DNA from 2 places in the Paenibacillus sp. strain BS8-2 genome. Region 1 is predicted to be linked to the other one. Evidence: predicted binding sites of a transcription regulator. Region 1 holds the regulator's gene; the other holds the start of a gene.
The links. The regulator CtsR, encoded in region 1, represses protease genes until heat stress. The targets are predictions, from matches to a motif close to ATGGTCAATAAAGGTCAAACA.
Positions count from the first base shown of each region.

Region 2: clpP (ATP-dependent Clp endopeptidase proteolytic subunit ClpP) is a predicted target of CtsR. The motif match lies at 2,291-2,311, and genes of this name have one in related genera.

Region 1 is NZ_CM137010.1:1,058,318-1,069,767, forward strand. It holds gene ACX1C1_RS04670 (hypothetical protein) at 1-93, opposite strand, end outside; gene ACX1C1_RS04675 (peptidoglycan DD-metalloendopeptidase family protein) at 111-1,430, opposite strand; gene clpC (ATP-dependent protease ATP-binding subunit ClpC) at 1,700-4,165, opposite strand; gene ACX1C1_RS04685 (protein arginine kinase) at 4,184-5,257, opposite strand; gene ACX1C1_RS04690 (UvrB/UvrC motif-containing protein) at 5,278-5,805, opposite strand; gene ACX1C1_RS04695 (CtsR family transcriptional regulator) at 5,832-6,293, opposite strand; gene ACX1C1_RS04700 (aldehyde dehydrogenase family protein) at 6,619-8,064, opposite strand; gene ACX1C1_RS04705 (sensor histidine kinase) at 8,198-9,577, opposite strand; gene ACX1C1_RS04710 (response regulator transcription factor) at 9,577-10,257, opposite strand; gene ACX1C1_RS04715 (FecCD family ABC transporter permease) at 10,293-11,255, opposite strand; gene isdE (heme ABC transporter substrate-binding protein IsdE) at 11,380-11,450, opposite strand, start outside.
Region 2 is NZ_CM137010.1:2,155,255-2,166,704, forward strand. It holds gene whiA (DNA-binding protein WhiA) at 1-457, shown strand, start outside; gene ACX1C1_RS09475 (HPr family phosphocarrier protein) at 650-919, shown strand; gene clpP (ATP-dependent Clp endopeptidase proteolytic subunit ClpP) at 1,527-2,108, opposite strand; tRNA gene ACX1C1_RS09485 (tRNA-Arg) at 2,487-2,561, opposite strand; gene ACX1C1_RS09490 (sugar-binding transcriptional regulator) at 2,805-3,839, shown strand; gene gap (type I glyceraldehyde-3-phosphate dehydrogenase) at 3,940-4,950, shown strand; gene ACX1C1_RS09500 (phosphoglycerate kinase) at 5,082-6,266, shown strand; gene tpiA (triose-phosphate isomerase) at 6,279-7,034, shown strand; gene gpmI (2,3-bisphosphoglycerate-independent phosphoglycerate mutase) at 7,036-8,574, shown strand; gene eno (phosphopyruvate hydratase) at 8,633-9,925, shown strand; gene ACX1C1_RS09520 (YbjQ family protein) at 10,096-10,407, opposite strand; gene ACX1C1_RS09525 (TetR/AcrR family transcriptional regulator) at 10,484-11,116, opposite strand; gene ACX1C1_RS09530 (YhgE/Pip domain-containing protein) at 11,272-11,450, shown strand, end outside.

The sequences.
Region 1 (11,450 bases):
TGCCTGACTGGAAAGCTCCTTTTGCTCTGTACCACATCCTGCTATTACTGCGATTGTAATCACCGTTATTAGCATGCTTAGAAATATTCTCATAACTTGATTTGCCTCCCTTATTGATATTGAGGATGATTGTCCCAATAATCATCAATAACGTCAATTCCTGGTCTTGTTAAATATAATCCTATATCTCTCCAAGTTCCATCAAATCTACTTGCAATATGCAGATGTTTTCCAGTAGATGTCGGCCCCGTATTTCCCATCCATCCCAGATGATGACCTTTAGAGACATTTTGACCTACACTTACTAGTGGCGAACCCTCTAGGTGACAATATTTTGTTTCTAGAGTTTCGCCATTAATAATATCATGTTCAATTCTAACTTCCACGCCACAGGGCGCAGTTGTATTTGTTACAACAGTAGTGACCTCACCAGATCGCGTAGCTAGGATTTCATAGTCCCAGCTAGAAGTTGATGTAGAAGTGCTGTATCGTCCGATGTCAATTCCATCATGAGTTCTTCCCCCAGACCTCGGAATGCCAAACACGTCAGTTACTCGATTACTGCCAGGAACAGGCCATTCCCAATCCGGATAAAACCGCCAACGAAACAAGTAGGCATCGACCGCGTTATAAACATTAAGAAATCCCTCGACTCTTGCATAGTAAGTATGTGTCCCGCTTCCTGTTATATTAAGCGTGATCAACTCATCAGAATGACCAGCATTTGATGAACTGGCCACCAACACTTGACTTGAATTATAGACTTTCAAGTCATAGTCCGTATTATTCGGAAGGGAGCCCAGAAATACTTTTAACTGACCACCGCTATTAGAGTTTATCACAATCTTATAATAATCAAGATCACCAGCAGGGTTAATTAATCCATCATAATTAACACCTTCCGTCGCACTGTCCGCTGAGGAGAATGTACCATTATTTTCGCTTTCTGATCCTGAGTTCGCCAATATACTCATATTTGACTCTATCGTCGATATCCCCATCTGAGGTTCATTACTATTCAATAGACCAACTTCAGTTTGCAAATCTGTTAATTGGCCGGGTTCATTAGAATTAAAGTAATAGGTCTTAGATTGACTTCCATTATTCGATTCTGCAGTTATATGAAGCGCATATTCAATATTCCCAGCTAATTCTTCAAGTATATAGTTGTGAGTATTCACTGGTTCTGATATGAATTGAAGCATTTCCTTCTTGTCATTTCTCTTTGCGATGATTATTTCGCTCACTGATTGTTCCGTTGTCTGAAAAGTTAAATGATAGATACCGCTGTCGCTTATAATCTTCACATTTTCTATTTGAAGCGTTGTATTAGCATTTGAAATCCTCTCAAATGAAAATAAAGAACACCACAACAAAAGCGCAGAAATCAATAACAAAACAGTCTTTCTCTTAAATAAAATATCATTCACTGTATTATCTTCCCTTCTCAATTTTATTGAATAATATTGAATAACGGCAGAATTCCTCCAGTGAGGTACATTAAAATAATTACGCCCCTCCTCTCGCTCAAAATTAGAAACTTTTTACAATGTTGTAAACGAAATGATATCATATCCAAAAAAACAATCAACAACAATTTTTGTTTATTTAAACACTATTCAAGACTGATTTAAAAGCAAAAGCCCCGCATTCGTGTAAACGAATACGAGGCTTTTCTTGCTTTTACAAAACTTAATTGTTACTTCGTACTTGGTTCTTCTTGTACCTCTGCCGCCTGCTGCAGGTTCTTCATAACAACCAACCCGCCATCCTTCTCGTCGATGATGAAGGAATCGCCCTTCTGAATCAAGCCCATCAGCAGATCCTCGGACAGACGGTCCTCGATATGCTTTTGGATCGCTCTGCGGAGCGGACGAGCGCCGTATTGCGGATCGTACCCTTCCTTCGCAAGGAAGTTTTTCGCCGCTTCGGTGAGCGTGAAGTCCACTTGCTGCTCCTTCAGACGTTTGCGCAGCTCATCGGACATCAGCGTTACGATGCGAGCGATATGCTCTTCGCCCAGCGAATGGAAGACAATCGTCTCGTCGATCCGGTTAAGGAACTCCGGACGGAAGCTTTTCTTCAGCTCGGCCATCACTTTGTCCTTCATGACGATGAAGTCGCGGCCCGCGTCCTGTACAGCCGTAAAGCCGAGGGACGAGTTTTTCTTGATTTGATCAGCGCCAACGTTCGACGTCAGAATAATCAATGTGTTGCGGAAATCGACAACGCGCCCTTTGGAGTCGGTCAAACGTCCATCCTCAAGCACCTGCAGCAGGATGTTGAACACTTCCGGATGTGCTTTCTCGATTTCGTCGAGCAGGACAACGGAATATGGCTTGCGGCGTACCTTCTCGGTCAGCTGACCGCCTTCTTCGTAGCCGACGTATCCTGGAGGCGCTCCAACGAGTCTCGATGTCGAATGTTTCTCCATGTACTCCGACATGTCGATGCGGATAACCGCATTCTCATCGCCGAACATCGCTTCAGCAAGCGCTCTGGCAAGTTCCGTCTTACCTACACCCGTTGGTCCCAAGAAGATGAACGAGCCGATCGGGCGTTTCGGATCCTTCAGACCCGCTCTAGCGCGACGAATCGCACGAGAAACCGACTTGACGGCCTCCTCTTGACCGATGACGCGATCATGGAGAATTTCTTCCATCTTCAGCAGACGTTCCGTTTCTTCCTCAGCAAGCTTGCTGACCGGAATGCCGGTCCAGCTGGCAACAACTTGAGCGATATCCTCTGGCGTTACTTCGGAATCGGTGCGTCCTTGCTTTTCTTTCCATTGGTTTTTCGTAATATCGAGCTCTTCGCGAATCTTCTGCTCCGTATCTCGCAGCGCAGCCGCTTTCTCGAATTCTTGGCTTTGAACGGCCGCGTCCTTTTCCTTGCGGATATCCTCTAGACGATTCTCGAGCTGCTTGAGATTCGGCGGCACCGTGTAAGAATTCAGTCTTACTTTGGAGCTTGCTTCATCAATTAAGTCGATCGCTTTGTCAGGCAGGAAACGATCCGTAATGTAACGATCCGACAACTTTACCGCTTGCTCGATGGATTCATCCGTAATTTTCACCCGGTGATGCGCCTCGTAGCGATCACGTAATCCGTGCAAAATTTGAATTGCCTCATCCACCGAAGGCTGGTCGACCGTGATTGGTTGGAAACGACGCTCGAGCGCCGCATCCTTCTCGATATACTTGCGGTATTCGTCCAGCGTTGTAGCCCCGATACACTGCAGCTCGCCGCGTGCTAGCGCCGGCTTCAGGATATTGGAGGCATCGATTGCACCTTCCGCGCCGCCTGCGCCGATGAGCGTATGCAGCTCGTCGATAAAGAGGATGATATTGCCCGCTTGGCGGATTTCATCCATGATTTTTTTGAGACGATCCTCGAACTCGCCGCGGTATTTCGTTCCCGCAACGACAGAGCCCATATCCAGCGTCATAACTCGTTTGTCGCGCAGCGTCTCCGGAATTTCGTTGGCGATAATTTTTTGCGCCAAGCCTTCGGCAATCGCAGTCTTGCCGACGCCCGGTTCGCCGATGAGCACCGGATTGTTTTTGGTACGGCGGCTTAGCACCTGAATGACACGTTCGATTTCTTTGCTGCGACCGATAACAGGATCGAGGTTACCTTCTTTGGCATATGCCGTCAGATCTCTCGCTAGACCGTCCAAAGTAGGCGTGCTTACATTCGCGGGAGCCCCGTGATTGCTGGATACAGCTTCGCTGCTGCCCAGCAGTTGCAGCACTTGCTGGCGTGCCTTGTTCAGGCTGATGCCAAGGTTATTGAGCACACGTGCAGCTACACCTTCTCCTTCGCGGATCAGACCAAGCAGAATATGCTCCGTGCCGACGTAAGTATGGCCTAGCTTACGCGCTTCGTCCATGGACAGCTCGATGACCTTCTTCGCCCGCGGCGTGTATGCAATATTGTTAGGCTGCTCTTGACCACGGCCGATAAGCGCCTCGACTTCGTCCTGAATTTTCTCGAGCCCAAGACCGAGACCGATTAATGCCTTTGCCGCAATGCCTTCGCCCTCGCGGATCAGACCGAGCAAGATATGTTCTGTACCGATATTGTTATGGCCAAGCCGCACCGCTTCTTCCTGAGCTAGTGCCAGCACCTTCTGCGCACGTTCCGTGAATCTTCCAAACATCATATTCCTGCACCCCCATGATCAATCTTGGATTTCGACAACCTTAAGCTTCTCCCGGATGAGCTCTGCGCGTCTGACGTCGCGTTGCTCGGTACTCATCTTCTCGTTAAACGTTTGTTGCAGGTAACCCGGCTGCGTCATCACAAGCAGCTCGTTGAGCACTTGCGGCGTTACGTCCGGCAGCAGCTCCAGATCGTACCCTAACCGGACATCCGATAATCGTTGCGCCGCTTCCTTGGAATCCATAATCATGGCATGTGACAGAATACCGAAGGAACGTTTGACCCGATCCTCCGTCCGCAGCCTGGACTCTGCTAGAAGCCGCTTGCGTGCTGCCCGTTCATGCTCGATGATTTGTCTCACCACATCATGCAGATTGTCGATAATTTCCGTCTCGGATTGGCCCAGTGTTACCTGATTGGAAATTTGGAACAAATTGCCGAGCGCTTCGCTGCCTTCCCCATAAAGGCCTCGAACGGCAAGACCGACCTGCGTGACCGCCGTCAGGATTCGGTTAATCTGTTGCGTAAGCACAAGGGCTGGCAAATGCATCATCACCGAAGCCCGAATGCCCGTTCCAACATTCGTTGGGCAAGTCGTTAAGTACCCGCGTTTCTCATCGAAGGCGTAATCCGCCTCTTCTTCATAGATATCGTCAATTCCGCTTGCCAATGACCATGCTTCACCGATTTGGAAACCGGGATATAAACATTGGATGCGCAAATGGTCTTCTTCGTTAATCATTATGCTGACTGATTCGTTTTCGCTGAGCACGACGGCTCCGCCACGCGACTCATTGGCCAGATTGGGACTGATGAGATGTTTTTCGACGAGCACCCGTTTCTCCAGCTCATTGAGCTCGGATAACAGATGTGTCTCGAACGCACCAATCTCCCTCAGCTTGCCGGACTGGCTGACTTCCGCAAGCTGCTCGAGCACCTCGCTCGCCTGCGCGCCTGTTGCCAGCATCGGGAATGGCTGATGCCGCAAGTTACGCGCTACTCGCACGCGGCTGCTGATCACAACATCGGAATCCGGACCTAACGTCCGCATCCAATCACTTAATGCGTCTTGTGAGAAACGATGTTCCGACATCTTGCCTGCCCCCTTCCTCCTCACATCTCCGACATTTTACGCTCGAGCTCACGGATTTCGTCACGCAGCTCGGCTGCGCTTTCGAATTCTTCCTGTTCGATATGGGTATGCAAATCCTTGCGTAATCGTTCAATCTCGCGTCTGCACTGAATGCGACCGCCGGAGCGTTTGGGAATCTTGCCGCTATGTGTTGTACTGCTATGCACCCGCTTCAGAAGCGGATCCAATCGATCGGCAAACGCTTGGTAGCATGAACTGCAGCCAAAGCGTCCAATCTTGCTAAATTGCGTATACGTTAGTCCGCATTCCTCGCAGCGAATCGCCTGCTGCGGTGCGCCGGTCAGCGCGGAAGCGGAGCTTCCTATGGCGTTAAAGTCCAACAAGCCCGAGAGCAGACTGTGGATGGAGAAGCTGTTCGGTGAACCTGGAACGCCTTCGCCTCGTTCTCTGGCGCAGCCTTCGCAGATGTGGAACTCCGTCTTCTCACCGTTCACAATCTTAGTGAAATGAAGCGTTGCCGGCTTCTTGCCGCATTCTTGGCAATACAAGCCTCAGTCCCTCCTTCCGCTATATCCTATTTGACGAGCAGCGAGATCAGCATCGATCTCAGGAGCCTGGCGCGTAATTCATCCCGCAGCGGCAGCATGAGAGCGATCGTATCCCTATGGATCGCGGCACGTATCAGGTTCGACTCCCTTGATGTAATCATACCCGCTTCTTGGAGCTGATAAATCAGCCCTTCCGCCGCGCTTTGGTCGACGCTGTCGCCAACCGTTCGCTCGATATGATATTGCAAGGTCTTAAGCGCGGGCAAATTCACCCGCTGGATGCGGATATAGCCGCCTCCGCCACGCTTGCTCTCCACCATATATCCCTTCTCCAGTGTAAATCGCGTGCTGATCACGTAATTAATCTGGGAAGGTACGCAGGAGAAGCGGTCGGCCAAGTCGTTGCGCTGAATTTCCACCGCGCCTTCGTCGCTGACGTCGAGCATTTGTTTGAGGTACTGTTCAATGAGATCGGAAATGTTACGCAAATCACCAACCTCCCTGAGTATCGTCTTCGGAAAGCCAAATAACCGACAACTACACACATTGCTTTATAGCGCCACACTGCACTCATTACGAGCAGGTCAGGAACCTGCCGAGCACAATAAACATGTGCCGACTAACATCATATAGCTGACTTTGACTTTCTTTGACTTTAACTTCATTATACTCAAAAACATACAGGGGTCAAGATGCAATGTTCAAATTTTCTGACGATTCCGAGTTCTCTCATACGTGCGGGCAAAACGATAGCCGGAGCACCTCTATTATGTATCTTGGTGCGCTCCGGCCATATTTATACTATCACCTCATTCATTTCTTCAATCCTAATTGGCGATTCATGACAATCAGCTTCATCTCCGTCATCTCAAGCGCAGCATACTTGACGCCTTCGCGACCTGTGCCGCTTTCCTTCACGCCGCCATAGGGCATATGATCAACACGGTAAGTCGGGATATCGTTGATGATCACGCCCCCCACATGCAGCTCATCCGCTGCCCTGAGTGCCTGACCGAGGTCATTTGTAAAGATGCCTGCTTGCAGCCCGAAGCGTGAATCGTTGACCGCAGCAATCGCTTCATCCATGCCGCTCACTTTGGTAATCGTCACCACTGGCGCAAATAGCTCCATACAGCTAACGTTCATATCAGCGGCTACATCTACGAGCACAGTCGGTTGCAATGTATCCCCCACCAGCGCTCCGCCAGCCGCAAGCGTCGCTCCACCGTCCAGCGCCTCCTGGATCCAAGACTTAACCCTGTCCGTCTCGGTAGGAGCGATCATCGCAGACACGTCCGTATCGAGGGATAATGGATCACCGATCATTAAACCTTCCGTTGCCGCGCAGAACTTCTCGACGAACTCGCCATACAGCTCCTCATGAACGTAAATTCGCTGCAAGGAAATACAGACTTGCCCTTGATTCGAGAATGCTCCAACAACACATCTTGGTACGATAGCCGCAAGATCCGCCGCCGCATCGCGGTCTACGATCAATGCGGAGTTGGACCCAAGCTCCAGCGTTACCCGCTTAAGTCCAGCCTTCGCCCGCAGCGCCTTGCCTACCTCCGGACTACCCGTGAACGTGACCATCGCCACACGATCATCCTCCACAATGGCATTCCCGACAACACTCCCTGCGCCAGTCACAACGTTCAGTGCGCCGGGAGGAAGGCCCGCCTCGTGGAACAGCTCAGCGATGAAGTAAGCTGACAAAGGTGTTTGGCTCGCCGGCTTCAGCACGACTGTATTGCCGGCAGCGATCGCCGGACCGACCTTATGCGCTACTAGGTTCATCGGGAAGTTAAACGGCGTAATCGCACCGATGACCCCCAGCGGTTCGCGTACCGTATACGCAAGCCTGCCTTCCCCGCCTGGTGCAGCGTCAAGCGGAATCGTCTCGCCATGCAGCCTCTTCGCTTCCTCTGCCGCGAACTTGTACGTCTGCACCGTACGATCCACCTCGCCAAGCGCGAACTTGAGCGGTTTCGCCGCTTCAAGCGCGATCAAGCGAGCCGCCTCCTCTCTGCGCGCTGCGAGCAGCGTCGCGACTTGCTCCAAGATCGTAGCTCTGGCATGAGCGGGCATCGCTCTCATCGTCGACCTCACAGCATAAGCGGACGCTATCGCTTCACCGGCTTCAGCTTGTCCCGCAACTGCCACGTAAGCAATAACTTCCTGTGTATGCGGCGACTTCAACTCTCCATAGTGCACCGCCGCATACCAACGCCCGCCAATCCATAATGACTTGCGATCCAATCCATCCGCCTCCTCCCAAACTTATGTAGGACATTATAGCATAAGCGGCGTAAGCGGCGAGCGATAGAAGATTGCGAAGTGGGGCAAAGCCTGTCATTCGACCTGTTGCAAAGAAATAAGGTATATATCATCGTTACTGCACCGGCAGCTTCACCACAAAGGTCGTACCTGCTCCGGGCTGGCTCTCTACCTCGATCGTTCCCCCATGCAGTTGTACAATCCGCTGCACAATAGACAGCCCTAGGCCCGTACTGCCGGACTTTCTTTCTCGTGCCTTGTCTCCCCGATAGAATCGATCATAGACAAATGGCAGCTGATCCTCCGCAATGCCTTCGCCTGTGTCGGTGACTCGGATAACGCTGTATCCGTCAATCATTTGCCCCTGTACCTGAATGGAGCGACCAGCCGGTATATATTTGACCGCATTAGAGAGTAAGTTAGACCACACCTGCATGAGCAGCACTTCATCTCCGTACACCTGCATGCCAGCGGATACCAACAGCCGAACCGCGATCTCCTTCTCCGCCAGCTGCCACTCCAGAATTTGAAACGTCTGCCGCAGCTGCGGCTGTAACAAGAAGCTCCGCTTCTCCGGAATCTGCTCGGAGTGATCCAATGTCGAGAGCAGCAATAGCTGACGGCTCAACGTGGCTAGATGACGCGTTTCCTGCCCGATTATAGCGGCATACTCATGCACGCGTGACGGGTCCATTTCTTTGCCGAGCAGCGAATCCGCATAACCTTGTATAGATGCCAGCGGCGAATGAATCTCATGCGAGACATTCGCAACGAACTCCTTGGTACGGCGATCGGCTCTCTCCAGCTCCAGACTCATCATTCTGAAATGATCGGCAAGCTGTCCGATCTCATCCTTGCGCCTTGTCGGTAATTTGAGCTTATACTGCCCCTGCGCGATCCGTTTGGTCGCCTCCTTCAGCTGCACGATAGGCTGAACCAAGTATCGCGTGCTGACCATAAAGTACGGAACGCTGAAAACAACGGTTAAGATAAACATAAACAGGAAAAACGTGCGAAGCTCGTCAAAATGAATATTGCTGTCATGACGCAGGAACAAGGCGTACTCGTCGGCTCCCGCCGATACTTGTACGCCTACGGTGTTGCTCAGCTGATTGTCGAAATATCCGGAGGAGAATGCCCGGTTCGGGAATTGGGCGATCCCATGATATTCAGCCCCGCTGAGCACACCGGCTTTGGTCTCGTCACTCAGATCCTGTTGCGCAAATTCCCTGCCATAAAACAAATCGTTGCCGGCTTCATCAAATACATAGAGCTGATACCCCAGCTTTGACGTGATATTCAGCGTATCGCCCATCGCCTCCGGATGACCTTCAATATGGCCTTTGACCTCCAGCAGAGTGCCGAACAGCTTGTCGTCCTGATAAGGCTTCAGCGACCAATGATAATACACGTTGGCAATGTAGAAACCAAGGAAGCTGCTGATCAGAATCGTATATAACGTAATTAAGAATACGCGAAAATAGAGCGAGCGCATCAAGATAACACCTCAAGCTTATAGCCGACTCCCCGTATCGTATGAATAAGGAAGCCGCCGTCACCTTCAGAGAACCGTTTGCGCAGCCGCTTGATATGTACGTCGACCGTCCGTTCGTCCCCGCCGTAATCAGAACCCCAAATGAGATGGATCAACTCATCTCGCGAGAACACCCGTCCAGGATATTCGGCGAGCTGGGCTAACAGCTCGAACTCTTTGAGCGGCAGCAGCAGTACTTCATCACCGTCAACCACTTCGTAGTTTTTGCGGTCGATGACAAGCCGCTTTAATCGAATCTTGTCGCTGGAGGCAAAGGAGTATCGGCGGAACAGCGCCTTTACCCGGAACAGCAGCTCCGGCAACTCGAATGGTTTGGTCACATAATCATCCGTGCCGCTCAAATATCCCTGTTCCTTATCGCTGAGCTGATCTCTAGCGGACAGAATGATGATGGGAATATCGTAGTTTTTTCTTGTATATTCGCATAACGCAAGTCCGTCCACTTCTGGCATCATAATATCCATAATGACGAGATCGACTGGCTGATTCTCCAGTACATGCATCGCCTCTCGCCCATTCTGCGCTTCCAGCACCCGGAACCCTTCCTTCGTCATGTAATGACCGAGCAAGGACCGGCTATTGTAATCGTCGTCCGTAATAAGCAGCTGCTTCATCCGTATTCACCCACCTCCTTTTCGACAGTCCTTTCGGCCGCTTATTTGTACAGCTTGTCGCTTCGCTTCAGCATAATGATCAAGAAGGGTCCGCCGATCACGGCCATAATAATAGAAGCCGGAATTTCAGCAGGAGCCAGTACCGTTCTGCCGATTGTATCCGCTGCCAGTACAAGAAGGGCTCCACCGAGCGCGGAGAACGGAATGAGAAACTTGTAGTTCGATCCAACAAGCACTCTCCCGATATGCGGAACCAGCAATCCGACGAACATAATCAACCCGCCAATAGCTGTAGCGACGGATGCCAGCAGCACCGCGACCGCCGAGATCAACAATCTTACGCGCACGACCCTAAGACCCAAATTACGGGCCGTCTCATCGTTGAAGGCCAGCATGTTGCACCAGCCCCCGAGCAGCAGTGACAGAAGCAAGCCGATCCCGCCGAACAGTGCTAGGATCTGGACATCCTCCCATGTCTTCATGGTGAAGATCGATGAGATCGCCTGATTGACGCTCGTCACAGCATAACTTCCCCGATAATTAAATGATTGCCCGAGCCCAGTGAAGGTTGCATTGATCGCAATGCCGACCAAGATGAGTCGAAGCGGATTGAGTCCTGTACGCCAAGAAAGCGAGTAAACCAAGTAACAGGCTAGCGCACCGCCAAGCACGGAGAACAGCGGGGACCAGAAGTAGAGCATCGGGAACATCGTCACGACGGTTATCGAAACGAGTCCGGCACCGGATGAAATACCGATAATACCAGGCTCTGCGAGAGCGTTCTTCATCACCGCCTGCAACAATGCCCCAGAAACGGCCAATGCGGCTCCCGACAGCATAGAGACAAGAATACGCGGTAATCTCAAATCCTTTATAATTTCCACATTTTCATTCCCGCCGCTGAGCAAACCCCCAAACAGCTCCCCGAACGAAACTTTAATACTTCCTGTCATCGCAGAATAAACGGCGAGTCCAGCAAGCAACAGAACGGTCGCGAGCAGCATGCCGTACGGCCTCACTTTGGCTCGTCTTCTAGCTTTGACTTCTTTGCCGGCTACCGTTCCGCCTGCTCCAGTAGTCGATTCGATGTTCGTCATCGTTTTGTTCATCGTTCACAGTCCTTTGCAGCTATTCGGGGTACAACATCGGCAGCAGCGCTTCGAGCGCCTCCCCTACGGCCAAGTTACCAGTCGTACCGA
Region 2 (11,450 bases), 1.1 Mb from region 1:
CGATCTCGCGAACAAGTTCGATCTAAACGCTAGATGTATCGAGCGGAAGAAAGGTTTCATCTTCTATATCAAGGAAGGCGAGAAGATTATCGAGCTGTTGAACATCATCGGCGCCCATCAAGCGCTGTTCAAGTTCGAGGATGTCCGGATCATGCGTGACATGCGCAACTCGGTTAATCGGATCGTCAATTGCGAGACCGCTAATTTGAACAAAACGATCGGAGCTGCCGTTCGGCAGATCGATAACATAAAGCTGCTCGAGAAAGAGATCGGACTCGACAGCCTGCCAGATAAGCTGCGCGAGGTCGCGGTGATCCGCCTCCAGCATCCAGATCTTAATCTGACAGAGGTTGGAGAGATGCTGAGAAGTCAAGTAAGCAAGTCCGGTGTGAACCATCGCCTTCGCAAAATCGACGAATTGGCTGAAAAAATAAGAGCAGGATCAACTTTTGCCTAGTGCATCAGCTTGTATAATGATATAATAAATTGTAATTGGCTTTTGTGACGATGTATGTTCGATTCTAGGTTCATCATATGCATGGTTGGTATGGGAGACTTGGAATTCTAAGCGAGACGGTGGTGCCAGCTTTAAGGGCTTCCACATCTGTTTCGGCTAGATGAAATAGTATAATATAGGGGGTATGTTTCCATGACAAGGCTTCCGGTTGTCGTTCGTTTGAAGACAGGGCTTCACGCTAGGCCTGCAGCGCTATTCGTTCAAGAAGCGAACAAATTCTCCTCCGAGGTTTTTGTAGAGAAGGACGATAAGAAAGTAAATGCTAAGTCTATTATGGGCATTATGAGCCTTGCGATCAGCTCTGGCACTGAAATTTCGATAAGTGCTGAAGGTTCGGATGCGGAACAGGCTGTAAACGCTTTAGTCGCACTCGTCAGCAAAGAAGAGCTTGAGAACCAATAAGATCATGCGCGGATGCGCTTATAGTCAAAGCAAAGGAGCAGCTTAACACGACTCTCAAGGTCGCGTTAAGCTGCTCCTTTTTTTTGCATTTTTTTGCATATCAGAAAGTGTAAAATCCTTACCCTATTTCATACGTGGGCGTGGTGTGGTATGGCGATGGCGTGGCGTTGGAGTGGCGTTCATGCAGGTGGGCGCTTGTTTCTGTAGCGGCATAGGTACGTTGGGGGCGCATGGTCGTATAGCAGCACAATGTATGTAGATTTTTACATACGTTGGGGGCATAAGGCCGGATCGCAGCACAATGTATGTAGAATTTCACATACGTTGGGGGCACAAGGTCGGATCGCAGCACAATGTATGTAGATTTTCACATACGTTGGGGGCACAAGGTCGGATCGCAGCACAATGTATGTAGATTTTTACATACGTTGGGGGCATAAGGCCGGATCGCATCACAATGTATGTAGAATTTCACATACGTTGGGGCCATAGCATGTTGAAGCGTAGAACCTAATAAAAGAGGTTGCCCATCTCGAGGGCGACAATAGACAAAAAGGGGAGCGGGCAAATGAATCGCCTGCTCCCCTTTTTGTTGTCTTGCGAGTATTTACACTCTTTCGATGACCTTATCAACGAGTCCGTAGGTTTGTGCTTCGGCAGCGCTCATGAAGTAGTCACGGTCGGTATCCTGTTCGATGCGGCTCAGCGGCTGACCGGAACGATCAGCTAGAATCTGATTGAGCTTGTCACGCATCTTGAGGATGCGGCGAGCACGAATCTCGATGTCGCTGGCCTGACCTTCGGCTCCGCCAAGCGGCTGGTGAATCATAACTTCGCTGTTAGGCAGCGCGTAACGTTTGCCCTTCGCACCTGCGGTCAGCAGGAAGGCGCCCATGGAAGCGGCCATGCCCACGCAGATCGTGGAGACGTCCGGCTTGATGTACTGCATCGTATCGTAGATGGCCATGCCGGATGTGATGGATCCGCCAGGGCTGTTAATGTAAAGGGAAATGTCCTTCTCCGGATCTTCAGCAGCAAGGAATAGCATTTGCGCGATGATGGAGTTGGCGACTACGTCGTTCACGCCGGAGCCAAGGAAGATAATGCGGTCCTTCAGCAGGCGGGAGTAGATGTCGTACGAGCGTTCCCCTCTGTTGCTTTGCTCAATTACCATAGGCACAAAATTCATTCTTAACCATCCTCCTTAGGCCTTTGCGTAGCTTACGCATCTTAGAAAGCACGAACTGTAGTGTTTGCAAAGCAAACGCTTTGTCGCAAATCACAAGCTTCATCCATACAAGCGTAAAATAAATGGCTATGTAATGGGACACTGTATAAAAGTGTATCCCTATCATAGCGGATTCAAACGAAAAAGTCAAAGATGGTCAAAGTATTTCTTGACCATTATATTTCGATGAACGACACGGCGATTTGATGCAATAGAATCTGTCTTAATCCCGAGGTTGGCTGACTTAAGTCAGTCTATCTATGCGGATCCACTTTAAATGTCCTGAAACAGAAAAAAAAGCTGTTCAGCAATGGCTGGACAGCTTGTTTGTTGTTATTATGGCGCGCCCGCTAGGAATCGAACCTAGATCTCAGGCTCCGGAGGCCTACGTCATATCCATTGGACCACGGGCGCGTATGCAAAAAACAGTAGCAAAAATGATTATATGATATCGGCGTATCGAAAGCAAGAGTCGCTGACAAATTAAATTTGTGTAATTTGTGACATAAACCGCTTTCAAATGTTTTTTCAGACTTGCGGAGGAGATGTAGATTAGTTAAAATAGAGGTGGGACTAAAAATGAACATGTGGGACGAAATGAGTCCAATGGCATATGTTCCATCCTTTATGAGAACAAAGATGGAGTGAAGGTTAAGGATGCGTCAGCTCATTGAACTGCAGCAGCAGCTTGTACCGGAACTTCTAGAAGCGATGAGGACCAGATATCTGATCCTGAGCCGAGTCATGATAGCAGGCACGATTGGCAGGCGGACGCTTGCTGGCGAGCTGTCGATGACGGAGCGGGTACTGAGAGCGGAGACGGACTTTCTCAAGGAGCAAGGCTTGCTGGAGATCCAGACAGCCGGTATGTCGATCAGCGACGAAGGCCGAAGGTTGTTAGAGCGGCTGGAGCCGATGTACAGCTCATTGTTCGGATTGTCTGAGCTCGAGGAGAGGATTAAAGTCCACTTCGGATTATCGCAGGTTGTTGTAGTGCCAGGTGATTCGGAGAACTCGGTGCAGGCGAAGCGGGAACTGGGCAAGGCGGCGGGGCAGGTGCTTCGCGAAGCGCTGAAGCCGGCGGACGTAGTTGCCATCACAGGCGGCACAACGATTGCGCAGGTAGCGAATCAGCTTACGACCTCTACGGCGCTGAAGTCGGTTAGATTCGTTCCGGCAAGGGGCGGGCTTGGCGAGAGTCATGACTATCAGGCCAACACAATTGCTTCCACGATGGCCAAGCGGACAGGTGGTCAGTATCGACTGCTGCACGTGCCGGATCATCTAGGCGAAGAAGCTTTCGCTTCATTAATGCAGGAGCCTAATATCCAGGAGATTGTCGAAGTGATCCGGAGCGCGAGAATCGTCGTGCACGGCATTGGCGATGCGATGGTGATGGCGAGGCGAAGGAAGCTTGAGCAGACGATGGTCGACGAGATTGCTGCGGAAGGCGCGCTGGCGGAAGCGTTCGGGTTTTATTTTGACCGGAGCGGGGCCGTTGTACACAAAATGCAGACAATCGGGTTACGTCTCGACGATATTGTGAAGACTGAAGTTGTTATAGCTGTAGCGGGCGGCAAGAACAAGGGCGAAGCGATTGCGGCGGTCATGCGGTTCGGACACAATGATGTGCTCGTGACGGACGAAGCGGCGGCGCTGGAGATTGCGGACTTGATCGCGCAAGAAGCATAGGCGACATAGAAGGGCATCATGACGCGAAGCGGCGGCAATGATCGACGCGGAACGTCTTGAAATATATTTTGCATTTAAAATGCTTAGGAGGCTAATACTCATGACAGTTAAAGTTGGTATTAACGGATTTGGACGTATTGGACGTTTGGCTTTCCGCCGTATTCAGAACGTGGAAGGTATCGAAGTTGTTGCAATCAACGACTTGACGGACGCAAAAATGCTTGCACACCTTTTGAAATATGACACAACGCAAGGTCGCTTCGACGGCGAAGTTGAAGTGCATGACGGCTTCTTCAAAGTAAACGGCAAAGAAGTTAAAGTTATCGCGAACCGCAACCCTGAAGAGCTTCCTTGGGGCGAGCTGGGCGTAGACATCGTTCTTGAGTGCACAGGCTTCTTCACAACGAAGGAAGCTGCCGAGAAGCACCTTAAAGGCGGCGCTAAACGCGTAGTAATCTCCGCTCCTGCTACAGGCGAGATGAAAACAATCGTATACAACGTGAACCACGATATCCTTGACGGTTCCGAAACAGTAATTTCCGGCGCTTCTTGCACAACGAACTGCCTGGCTCCAATGGCCAAAACATTGCAAGACAAATTCGGCATCGTTCAAGGTCTTATGACGACGATCCACGCTTACACAGGCGACCAAAACACGCTTGACGCTCCGCATCCAAAAGGCGACTTCCGTCGTGCTCGCGCTGCGGCAGAAAACATCATCCCTAACACAACTGGCGCTGCGAAAGCAATCGGCCTGGTTATTCCTGAGCTGCAAGGCAAGCTTGACGGCGCAGCACAACGCGTACCTACACCAACTGGTTCCCTGACTGAGCTTGTTGTTGTTCTTAACGAGAAAGTAACGGCTGAGCAAGTAAACGCGGCGATGAAAGAAGCTTCTGACCCACAAACATTTGGTTACACAGAAGACGAAATCGTTTCTTCCGACGTTATCGGCATTACTTACGGCTCCCTGTTCGATGCAACGCAAACTAAAGTTCTGACAGTTGGCGACCAACAGCTTGTTAAGACGGTAGCTTGGTACGACAACGAAATGTCCTACACAGCTCAATTGATTCGTACGCTTGAGCACTTCGCAAAATTGTCCCAATAATATCGCCTTAACAACGTAAATAGAGCGGGAACTTGTTTCCGCTCTTTATCTATGAGTATGCCATTCTATCTTCTATCACAAGATTTGTTTTCTTACATTTCAACAAAATCGAAGGCGTGGAGGAACATACTATGAACAAAAAAAGCATTCGCGACGTAGCAGAACTAGCAGGTAAACGAGTATTTGTGCGCGTGGACTTCAACGTGCCGCTCGAAGATGGCAAGATCACGGACGACAAACGTATTCGCGAGACACTGCCTACTATTAACTTCCTGATCGAAAAAGGCGCGAAAGTAGTTCTTGCAAGCCACCTTGGCCGCCCTAACGGACAAGTCGTTGAAGAGCTTCGCCACACGGCATCCGCAGCGCGTCTCTCTGAGCTGCTCGGCAAACCGGTTGTGAAGGCTGACGAAGCGATCGGCGAAGCGGTTGAAGCGCAAGTAGCCGCTCTTAACAATGGCGATGTGCTGTTGCTTGAGAACGTTCGTTTCTACCCTGGCGAAGAAAGTAATGATCCAGAACTGGCTGCATCGTTCGCTAAGCTGGCAGACCTGTTCGTGAACGACGCGTTCGGCGCTGCACACCGCGCACACGCATCCACAGAAGGTATCGCACACATTCTGCCGGCTGTATCCGGCCTGCTGATGGAGCGCGAGCTTGAAGTGCTGGGCAAAGCGCTTAACAACCCTGAGCGTCCATTCACGGCAATCGTAGGCGGCTCCAAAGTAAAGGACAAAATCGCGGTTATCGACAAAATGCTCGAAATCGCTGATAACATCATCATCGGCGGCGGCTTGTCCTACACATTCTTCAAAGCGCAAGGTCATGAGATCGGCAAGTCCCTCGTGGACAACAGCAAGCTGGATCTGGCTCTCGAATTCATCGAGAAAGCGAAGAAGCTGGGCAAAAACTTCTACATCCCTGTTGATATCGTTGTAACAGACGACTTTAGCGCCAATGCGAACACACAAATCGTGGACGTAGACGGCATCCCTGCAGAGTGGGAAGGCATCGACATCGGACCGAAAACGCGTGAGCTGTATGCTAACGTGATCAAAGAATCCAAGCTGGTTGTATGGAACGGACCGATGGGCGTATTCGAAATCGAACCATTCTCCCATGGTACGCGCGCGGTAGCGCAAGCAACGGCTGAGACTTCCGCTTATACGGTAATCGGCGGCGGCGACTCCGCTGCGGCAGCCGAGAAATTCGGCTTGGCAGAGCAAATGGACTTCATCTCCACGGGCGGCGGCGCTTCCCTGGAATTCATGGAAGGCAAGGTTCTTCCAGGCGTAGTGGCACTTAACGACAAATAGGGGGTACATGCGATGAGCAGAACACCAATTATTGCAGGCAACTGGAAAATGTTCAAAACGGTTTCCGAAGCAACAACTTTTTTTGCTGAAGTAAAAGGAAAAGCGGAAGTGGCTGGCGTAGAGAGCGTTATCTGCGCTCCATTCACAGCGCTCCCGGCACTTGTGGAAGCAGCGAAAGGCACAAGCATCTCGATCGGCGCGCAAAACATGCATTTCGAAGACAATGGCGCATTCACGGGCGAGATCAGCGGACTTATGCTGAAGGACCTCGGCGTAAAATATGTCATCATCGGACACTCCGAGCGTCGCGCTTACTTTGGCGAATCGGACGAAATTGTCAACAAAAAAACGGTTGCGGCGTTTAAACATGGTTTGACTCCAATCGTATGCGTAGGCGAGAAGCTCGAAGAGCGTGAATCCGGCGCTACAAAAGAAGTATGCAAAGTGCAGACGGAAGGAGCCTTCCAAGGTCTGTCCGCTGAGCAAGCAGCTGAAGTTGTTGTCGCTTACGAGCCAATCTGGGCGATCGGCACAGGCAAGTCCTCGACTTCTGAAGATGCACAAGACGTGATCGGCTACATCCGCAGCGTGATCGCGGGTCTGTACGACGAGACGGTTGCAGCTAAAGTACGTATCCAATACGGCGGCAGCGTGAAACCGAACAATGTTGCAGAATACCTCGGTCAAACGGATATCGACGGCGCACTGGTAGGCGGAGCGAGCCTTGAGCCAGCTTCCTACATCGCGCTGATCGAGGGGGCCAAGTAAGATGGCTTCCCGTACTCCGGTTGCTCTTATTATTTTGGACGGATTCGGTCTTCGCGACGATGTGACGGGCAACGCGGTTGCGCAAGCGAACAAACCGAATTACGACCGTTATTGGTCTCAATATCCGCACACGACGCTTACGGCTTCCGGTGAGGCGGTAGGTTTGCCAGAAGGTCAGATGGGCAACTCCGAAGTGGGTCATCTGAACATCGGCGCCGGTCGTATCGTGTATCAGGATCTGACTCGTATTAGCAAGTCGATCCGCGATGGCGAGTTCTACGATAACGAGACATTGCTTGGCGCGATTAGACATGCTAAGTCCCGCGGCAAGAAGCTTCACTTGTATGGCTTGTTGTCTGATGGCGGCGTGCATAGCCATATCGCGCATCTGTTCGCTTTGCTTGAGCTCGCTAAGAAGGAAGAGCTGGAGGATGTTTACATCCATGCTTTCCTGGACGGCCGCGACGTATCGCCGGACAGCGCCAAAGGTTATGTGGAGCAATTGGTTGCCAAGATCGACGAGATCGGCGTAGGCCGCATCGCGACGGTTCAAGGTCGTTATTATGCGATGGATCGCGACAAACGCTGGGAGCGCACGGAGAAATCCTACCGCGCTATGGTGTATGGTGAAGGTCCGCAATACATTGATCCGCTCAAAGCGGTTGTTGAATCGTATGAGAAATCCGTGTATGACGAATTCGTTATGCCAACGGTCATTACTGGTGCAGACGGCAAACCGGTAGGGCTTGTGGAATCCGAGGATTCCGTCGTGTTCTTCAACTTCCGTCCGGACCGTGCCATTCAGTTGTCGCAGGTCTTCACGAACGAGGACTTCCGCGGCTTTGACCGTGGCGCTAATCATCCTGTAGGCTTGCACTTCGTTTGTCTGACGCTCTTTAGCGAAACGGTTGGCGGCTATGTCGCTTATTCGCCTAAGAACTTGGACAACACATTGGGCGAGGTGCTTGCGCAGAATGGCAAGACGCAGCTGCGTACGGCTGAGACGGAAAAATATCCGCATGTGACGTTCTTCTTCAGCGGCGGCCGCGACAAGGAACTGCCAGGCGAAACTCGCGTGCTGATCAATTCGCCGAAGGTGGCGACGTATGACCTGCAGCCGGAGATGAGCGCTTACGAACTGGCGGCTTCAACGGTTAGCGAGATCGAAGCAGGTAAACACGACGCCATCATCTTGAACTTCGCCAACCCTGATATGGTCGGCCACTCCGGCATGCTGGAGCCGACGATCAAAGCTGTTGAAGCAACGGATGAGTGCCTTGGTCAAGTAGTAGAGGCCGTACTTGCCAAAGGCGGCGTCTGTATCATCACAGCGGACCACGGCAACGCGGATATGGTGTTCGACGAGAATGGCCGTCCGCATACTGCGCATACGACGAATCCGGTTCCGCTGATCGTAACGCGTGCTGGCGCAACCTTGCGCGAGGGTGGCATTCTAGCGGATATTGCTCCTACAGTGCTCGATCTGCTCGGACTTGCTCGTCCGAATGAAATGACTGGCTCGACTTTGATAAGCAAGTAATAGTAAAATAAAGAAATGTGCAAATCATGATGTAAAATCGAAAAGGAGTGTATCTACTATGTCTATTATCGTTGATGTATACGCACGCGAAGTGCTGGACTCCCGCGGGAATCCAACAGTAGAAGTTGAAGTTGCCCTTGAATCCGGCGGCAAAGGACGCGCAATCGTGCCATCCGGCGCATCCACAGGCGCTTATGAAGCTGTTGAGCTTCGTGATGGCGACAAATCCCGTTACCTCGGCAAAGGTGTTACGAAAGCCGTTGATAACGTAAACACAATTATCGCACCAGAAATTATCGGTCTGGACGCGCTTGATCAAGTAGCAATCGACCGCAAAATGATCCAACTGGACGGAACGCCTAACAAAGCGAAGCTTGGCGCAAACGCGATCCTGGCTGTATCCATGGCAGTAGCTCGCGCAGCTGCTGACGCGCTTGACGTTCCTCTCTACACATACCTTGGCGGATTCAACGCTAAGACGCTGCCGGTTCCAATGATGAACATCATCAATGGCGGCGAGCATGCTGACAACAATATCGATGTTCAAGAGTTCATGGTTCTGCCAGTTGGCGCATCTGACTTCAAAGAAGCTCTTCGCATCGGCGCAGAAATCTTCCACAACCTTAAAGCTGTATTGCATGACAAAGGTCTGAACACAGCTGTTGGCGACGAAGGCGGCTTCGCACCGAACCTTGGTTCCAACGAAGAAGCTATCACAACAATCATCTCCGCAATCGAGCGCGCTGGCTACAAGCCTGGCGTGGACGTATTCCTGGGTATGGACGTGGCTTCCACTGAGTTCTTCAAGGACGGCAAATACGTGCTTGCTGGCGAAGGCAAATCCTTCACACCTGCTGAGTTTGTTGACCTGCTTGCTTCGTGGGTGGAGAAATATCCGATCGTTTCGATCGAAGACGGCTGCTCCGAAGACGACTGGGAAGGTTGGAAGCTTCTTACTGAGAAGCTTGGCAACAAAGTGCAGCTCGTTGGCGACGACTTGTTCGTAACGAACACAGAGCGTCTGTCCTCCGGTATCGAGCAAGGCGTGGGCAACTCCATCTTGGTTAAAGTGAACCAAATCGGTACGCTGACTGAAACGTTCGATGCGATCGAAATGGCGAAACGCGCTGGTTACACAGCGGTTATCTCCCACCGTTCGGGCGAAAGCGAAGACAGCACAATTGCTGACATCGCGGTTGCAACTAACGCTGGCCAAATCAAAACAGGCGCTCCTTCCCGTACAGACCGCGTAGCGAAGTACAACCAATTGCTTCGTATCGAAGACCAACTGGGCTCCACAGCTCTATACGGCGGCAAAGCAGCCTTCTACAACCTGAAAAACTTCAAATAAGACGTATGCGGCCAAGCGCCGCATTGTCCTTATGAATAAAGGCTTGCTTATAGGCAGGCACACACAACAACGCCCGTCGGCTTCCTCATAAGAGGAGGTCGGCGGGCGTTTTAATTGTTGTGGTTTGTTGTGGTTTAAATAGCGAGGCTACCAAGCTTGATGGCGGGAACTTATACCAAAACGGCTGTACCGCTAACTGCAACCATGAGCATACCGTCGCGGATTACTTCATAGTCGATGTCGCAGCCAATGATGGCGGTAGCACCGAGGCGATGGGCCTTCTGCGTCATCTCTGCAAACGCCGCATCGCGCGCTTCTTGGAGCTTCGTCTCGTATACGCCGGAACGTCCGCCGACGATGTCGGTAATGGAAGCCATGAAGTCGCGCAGAACATTGGCTCCCATGATGACCTCGCCTGTTACGATTCCTAAATATTGTTTGACCGGGTACCCTTCGACGTTGGAAGTCGTTGTCATAATCATAGGTAGTGCCTCCTTTGGAATGGGATATTGCTTGTTGATGGTGATAATGCTTACTGATAGTACGGCGCTGATTAAACTACGTTTCCTTTTGACGCGTAATGCCTGCAACCTTCCCTGGTCCAAGGAATGTAAGCTTGGAAAGAATCTCGGCCATCCGCTCAGGCGGTTGATCCATACCGTTGTCGAGCCAGTCCTGGATGACGCCGAGATGGGCAGAGCTTACGTATGCGGTCAAATAATCGATGGGGACCAATAGTTCTCTGCCGCTGCTACTGAGAATAGGAATGGAGCGAGCGCGTATCACTTCCCGCAGTCGATTCTGAAAGGAGGGGTCTCCTTTGGGCCCAAGCACGACACGCATGAAGGTTGCATTCTCTTGCAAGTAGACGAAGAGCTTCTGCACGAAAGGAGGCGGGACGACAATGCCGCTGTCCCTGCTGGATAATTTATCATGCAGGATGTTCTGAAATCCTTCTGCAGCCATGAATTCGATGGCCCCGATAATTTCAGCTTCGCTTTGCTCCAGCAGATCATATTTGTCCTTGTAATGAATATAGAAGGTACCGCGGTTAATATCTGCCCGTTCCGTTAAATCTTTGACCGTGATACCGTCGAAGCCTTTCTCCTCCATAAGCGCTGTCAATGCATCCCGAATCGCTCGCTTCGTTCGGAGCACACGCCTGTCCGGCGAACCTGAATCTTGTGTCATGGGTGGACCTCCTCAACAGATAGGGGCAATCTGTTTAGTTTGCGACAGATAAGGGAATGTTGCTTATTGTGTCTGTGTTAAAAATATTATACTCTACATGATGAGCATTATTCAACACAGTGTTTAGTAATGATAGATAAAGGGAGTGTATTCGTATGAAAGTACTCAGCAATAAATTATTGGTGGCTTCGCCGCTGATTGCGATGTTGGTATTATCGATTTTTATGCTTACGTTATATCCGTCGGCCACGATGAAACCGGTCGAGATGCCGGTCGCTATTGTTAACCTGGATGAAGGCGCCAAGCTGCCAGATGGAACGGAGATGAAGCTTGG